2 regions of the Planococcus kocurii genome follow, and region 2 is predicted to be linked to the other one. Evidence: riboswitches for the same ligand, from Rfam matches in the RefSeq annotation. Region 2 holds a riboswitch; the other holds the start of a gene.

Region 1 (3,177 bases), 1.1 Mb from region 2:
ATCTTTTACCTTTAGTTTACCATGAAAAATATGGATGCTATCCGTCAATGATAGAGAAATTAACAGATAATCCACTCTTTTTAAATTTATACCTTTAGTGAGTCGTGTACAGTGTCGGTTTTTTCAATTTGGATGGTGGCATGTTCAATTCCGCACACATCATAAACCAATTTCAAAGCTTCTTGAAGAACCTTTTGCTCTTGTATATTGACATCGACATCAATGTGGCATGTAAACAAGTCCATGCCAGATGTAATCGTCCACACGTGAAGGTCATGAACGTCTAACACACCTTCGATTTCAAGCAGCCGCTCTCTCACTTGCTGCGTATCAATCGTCTCAGGTGTTCCCTCCATCAAAATATGAATGCTATTTTGAAGAATGCCCCAGGCGCTCCGCAAAATCAATAACGCAACAGCGACCGAAATCAGCGGATCCGCTATCGTCCAGTCAAATAACAGAATAAGCATGCCCGCTACTATGGCGCCTACTGAACCAAGCGCATCTCCGATAATATGCATATAAGCACTTTTCATATTAAGATTGCCTTGAACATCGGCACCACGGTTTAACACCCACGCGCTCAATACGTTAGCAGCAAGACCAATTGACGCAATGACTAGCATCCAACCTCCTTGAACTTCCGCAGGCTCATATAAACGCTGGACAGCTTCATAAATGATAAAACCTGCCATAACAAATAACGTAATACCATTAATAAAGGCGGTAAGAATTTCAAAACGGTAGTAGCCATAGGTTTTGTTAGCAGACGCTGCTCTTCCCGCAAACCAAATAGCTGACAAACTCAGTACCAGTGAAACCGTATCCGACAACATATGACCGCTGTCTGCAATTAAAGCCAAACTGTTTGTGAAGAGTCCGCCGAAAAACTCTAGCAACATGATGCCGGCTGTTATGATAAGTGCGATAGATAAAGCTTTTTTATTGCCGCTTCTAACTGTTTCAAAATGATCATGATCATGCCCCATGCGATCCTCTCCTTTGGCTGTTGCTAATATGTTAACAAATTTGGTCGATTGACAACGCATAGTAAGTCTTATACGATAGATGAGTAAAAAGTAAATACCCCGGCAACGGGAGAGGTTCATAGCATTTCACCCTCTATAAAAAACTATGGATTGTCGAAACTCAGCCAAATCCACATGCGATTTGGCTTTTTCTTTTGTCCGTTTTTTATAACCCTCTTCCTAACCGGGCATCTAAAAGGAGGCCGTTTTTATGGCAGGAAGAAACGAAGACACGCTCGAGCATTTAGAATTGCTTGGCAATCAAAACACCAAGTATAAATTTGAATACGATCCAGACATTTTAGAACCCATCGACAATCTGCACAGCCGTGATTATTTTGTGAAATTTAATTGTCCTGAGTTTACTTCCCTTTGTCCGCAAACTGGGCAACCCGATTTCGCTACGATCTACTTGAGCTTTATTCCCGACAAAACATTAGTCGAAAGCAAATCACTGAAGCTTTATTTATTCAGTTTCCGCAATCATGGAGATTTTCATGAAGATGTTGTTAACATCATTATGAATGATTTAATCAAATTGATGGATCCTCGGTATATCGAAGTTTGGGGAAAATTCACGCCACGTGGCGGTTTGTCGATTGATCCTTACACAAACTATGGCCAACCTGGAACAAAATACGAAGAAATGGCATCGTACCGGATGATGAATCACGACATGAATCCCGAAACGATTACCAATCGATAAGGAGCTCAGCAAATGTTACTTTATTTGAACGGCGCATTTGTCGGCTTGTTAATCTTATCGAATATACTCGCGGTGAAATTATTCAGTATCGGCGAATGGGCTGTTTTACCGGCTGCTGTCATCGTCTATGTTTTCACTTTCCCGATCACAGATACGATTGCAGAAGTATATGGCAAAGAAGCTGCAAGACAAACCGTTACAGCAGGATTTGTTACACAGCTTTGTGCACTGGCGTTTATTTTTCTTGCTATTCATTTGCCAGCTGCTTCTTTTTTTACGAATCAAGAATCATTCGAAACCATCTTTTCTGCAGGTTTTCGTGTTACTGTAGCCAGTCTCGTTTCTTACTTTATTAGTCAAAACCTGGACGTCACTATTTTCCATAAACTGAAAGAAAAACATGGTCATTCCAAGTTGTGGCTTCGCAATAATGCCTCAACAATGGTCAGCCAATTGGTCGATACGAGCATTTTCATCACCATCGCTTTTTACGGCACTTTGCCAACTAGTGTATTACTTGGCATGATTGTGACACAATATGCATTCAAATGGCTCGTGGCTGCAGCCGACACGCCACTGGTGTATTTACTCGTCAAGTTATGCAGACGCGATCTAGCAGGCCATCAAATTTACGGACATCAAAAACCGGAAGCTCTCCAATAGAGAGCTTCCGGTTTTTTCATCATATATGCTGAAGTTTGACTGTTTAGACCTTTGCCCGTTCTTTTTGCAAACCATCTTTACTGTGTACTGTCGCACCAGTCAGGACCATATCCGCTACAATCGGCATATGATCGGAAACGGCCGTCTCAATAACGGCTACCTGTACGACATCAATAGCGCTATCTGAAAAAATATAGTCGATTCGTATTGCTGGAGACAAAATCTCAGCTGTTTCTTTATTTGTGTAAGGAGAGGGATATGTGTAGGCATCGCCTCTTTTCATTGTCAAAAAAGCATCGTTGAACTGGCTGTTGAGTTTTTGCATATAACCGTTCGAAGGTGGGGCATTAAAGTCCCCAACAAGAATTTGTGGAAAGCGGGTTTTTTCTGTAAGGGTCAAAATTTCATCAACACTAACTGCTAGCTCTTCATCTTTCAGCGCTAAATGGGTATTAAATACACTCAAATAACTACCTTCCACTTCAATGATGGTTTCTAACAGACCCCGTTGTTCATTATTTCCAAATGGACACGGAACTTGAGTCAATAAATGATTTTCGACGTATTTGATTGGGTAGTTACTCAAAATGACATTGCCATATTGATGATTCGGACGTTCTGAATCTTCAGGTGCAAAACTCATATTGGCTCCGTAAGCCGCATGCATGCCAAGTCTTTTGCTCAACCACTCTACTTGGTCCACAAATGAACTGCGAGCAGAAAAATAACGGTCAACTTCCTGCAAGGCAATAATGTTCGCACAGGATTCCTCGATAACTC
Region 2 (3,177 bases):
TTTGGATGAGTTCCTCAACGATTTCAGTAGGTTGTTTGGAGACGCTTGTGCCTGTGCCATCCCAAGTGAATTTAGAATCACACCAAGAACAGGAATAATCGCATCCTGCTGTGCGCACAAACATGGTTTTTTGTCCCATTACCATGCCCTCACCTTGAATGGTTGGACCGAAAATTTCCATCACTGGAATTCTCATAACAAGTCCTCTTGTTTCGGACGGAATACAACATAACTGGTTGGTGTTTCACGAACGATAACTTGCAGACAGTTGGGACGGTTGCTGGTCGCTTGCAGCATCGTTTGAATCGACTGCCACACTTGCTTAGCAAGAAGCTCGGTGGTCGGAAATTTAGTGGCAAATTCCGGATGATCGTTCAAGACACTGTGGTCGTATTTTTATGAATCAGTTCTTTTAATAATTTAAAGTCAATTAGAAAACCAATGGCGTCAAGTTCGTTACCTGCGATTGTAATGTTGAGGTGATACGTATGGCCGTGCATGACTTGGCATTTCCCTGCTTCTTCACTTGGAATAAAATGCGCTGCTGAAAAATGAAAGTCCTTATTGAGCTCAAATTGGAAATCGTGTGGAATTGTCGGATAAAATTGCTGCATCATGCTCTAACACCAGCCATTTTTTTATCCTGATAGCGAGCAAGTCCATCATTTCGCAATTTGCAGGCAGGACATTCGCCACAACCAGTGCTCGGGATGCCGTTATAGCAAGTTAAGGTCTTGTCTTGAATAAATTCAAAAGCACCAAGTGTATCAGAAAGTTCCCAAACCTCGGTTTTGTCGAGCCACATTAACGGCGTATGGATGATAAACTGCTTGTCCATTGCTAAATTTAATGTGACATTTAGTGAACGAATAAACGTATCACGACAATCGGGATAACCGCTGAAGTCGGTTTGACTTACTCCAGTAATTAAATGTTGGCAACCGATAGCGTCTGCATAAACTGCTGCAAAAGATAAAAATAAGTGATTTCTGCCTGGTACAAAAGTAGATGGCAATTCACCATCTTCTGCGGTCACGTCGATATCATCACGTGTTAACGCATTTGCTGAGAGTTGATTGATCAAAGTCATATCCAATACCTTAAATGATACACCTAGTTCTTCAGCGATTTTTCTGGCACACTCAATTTCAGCCGAATGACGCTGGCCGTAATCAAAAGTGACGGTTGCTACTTCTTTGAAATTCTTGATTGCCCAAAATAGGCAAGTGGTACTGTCTTGGCCACCGCTGAAAACGACGACTGCTTTTTCTTTTTTCATCTGTAACACTCCTTAGTTTTTTAGAGAGGGAGTTTGCGAACCTCTTTTAGCGAACAGTGTTAATAATAACATAATGTACCAGAAAAGAAGACTATAAATGCAAGTCTCCGGAAGGTGTACTATTTCTGAAATAGGGTATATTTATAGAATAAGGAAAGGGGATGTTTGACATGAGAGCAATTATTATCGACAGTTATGGTGGTACAGAACAACTGAAAGAAAGAGAAGTAGAAAAACCAACTATCAACGAAAATCAGGTGCTAGTTGAAGTTCATGCCACTTCTATAAATCCAATTGACTGGAAATTACGTGAAGGCTATTTAAAAGAAATGTTACCTTGGGAATTCCCGATTATTTTAGGTTGGGATGCAGCGGGTGTGGTTGCTGAAATTGGCACAAACGTTAAGCATTTCAAAGTAGGCGATCGTGTCTTTACGAGACCTGCGACAACACGTCAAGGGACTTATGCAGAATTTGTGCCAGTAGAAGAACAGCTATTAGCTCATATGCCAGAAAGCATGACTTTTGAAGAAGGCGCGGCAATTCCATTAGCTGGGCTAACTGCTTATCAATGCCTTGTCGACTTTGCCGAAGTTAAAAAAGGAGATAAAGTATTGATTCATGCGGGAGCCGGTGGAGTGGGAAGTATGGCCATTCAAATTGCTAACAGCATCGGAGCGTATGTAGCGACGACTGCAAGTGACAAAAACGATGAACTGGTCAAATCACTAGGTGCAAACCGTGTCATTAATTACAGTGAAGAAGATTTTAGTGAGTTACTGGAAAACTTTGATGCAGTATTAGACACAATGGGTGGAGAAGTACTAGATAAAAGTTTCAAAGTCTTGAAAAAAGGCGGGAAACTGATTTCGATTGCAGGTCAGCCTTCTGCAGAGAAAGCGCAAGAGCACGAAGTAAAAGCAAGCAGCTTTTGGTTAGAGCCGAGCGGTGAGCAATTACATCAGCTGGCTAATTTGTTTGTATCAGGAGAATTTAAACCTGCGATTGGTCACGTGTTTGAGTTTAGTGAGCAAGGGTTAAAAGATGCACACGAACTTAGCGAAACTCATCATGCTCGCGGAAAAATTATTATCAAAGTGAAATCTTAATAAAACGAAAAAATCCTTTCACATGAGTGAAAGGATTTTTTCGTTTTACGTATTAACCTGTTGGTGCATCGTCTTGAGCTTCTTCAGTACGTACAACCAATACATCACATTTTGCTGAACGAACAATGTGTTCTGAAACGCTACCGATTAGGAAACGTTCAACCGCATTTAATCCGGTAGCACCACAGATAATTAAATCCGCTTCAACTTTTTGTGCCAAATCTCTTGAAATCATTGTTTTAGGAGAACCATAATCGACAACAATGTTCACTTTTTCAACACCACCGGCTAACGCTTCTTTTTTATACTCTTCTAATAAATCTTCAGCAAACTTTTGAGCACGGTCAGCAATCGAGCGATCGTACGCTTCAATTGCAGCGAACGAACGGGTATCGATTACGTTTACCAAATTTAATGTAGCGTTATTCCGTCCAGCAATACCAACTGATTTTTTAAATGCCCACTCAGCTTCTTTCGAACCATCGACTGCTACAAGAATTTGACTGTATTTTAATGTCATCCTACATTCCTCCTTTATCTCTCTTTGTAAACATTCGCTAAAACTATCTAAGTTCCTGCTAAATTGGATGTAATTTCGTGAATTTTTTGTCTAATTAAAGGCGTCTTTTGACATGGTAATTAGATGAATAGAAATAAATAGCTAGCAGTAAAGTGATGGTTTAAACCAATCGTTCAATTTACGGTAAATGAAAAGCGACATCAGAATTTTTCTGGTGTCGCTGTGTCTATTAATTATGGATAATTTGAAGTTCTTTCGGGAATTTTGTC

Evidence for each region. A riboswitch is a leader RNA that binds a small molecule or an ion and turns the genes downstream of it on or off. The one in region 2 is predicted to bind preQ1.
Region 1: linked by a shared signal. The riboswitch ahead of queF (preQ(1) synthase) and the one ahead of queC (7-cyano-7-deazaguanine synthase QueC) in region 2 are both predicted to bind preQ1.

The regions. Positions count from the first base shown of each region.
Region 1 is NZ_CP013661.2:1,503,161-1,506,337, forward strand. It holds gene AUO94_RS07385 (cation diffusion facilitator family transporter) at 87-989, opposite strand; PreQ1 riboswitch class I at 1,095-1,142, shown strand; gene queF (preQ(1) synthase) at 1,240-1,734, shown strand; gene AUO94_RS07395 (queuosine precursor transporter) at 1,747-2,397, shown strand; gene AUO94_RS07400 (endonuclease/exonuclease/phosphatase family protein) at 2,441-3,177, opposite strand, start outside.
Region 2 is NZ_CP013661.2:450,667-453,843, reverse strand. It holds gene queE (7-carboxy-7-deazaguanine synthase QueE) at 1-196, opposite strand, end outside; partial or broken gene queD (6-carboxytetrahydropterin synthase QueD) at 193-617, opposite strand; gene queC (7-cyano-7-deazaguanine synthase QueC) at 614-1,279, opposite strand; PreQ1 riboswitch class I at 1,286-1,329, opposite strand; gene AUO94_RS02265 (NADP-dependent oxidoreductase) at 1,450-2,388, shown strand; gene AUO94_RS02260 (universal stress protein) at 2,441-2,908, opposite strand; gene AUO94_RS02255 (M24 family metallopeptidase) at 3,138-3,177, opposite strand, start outside.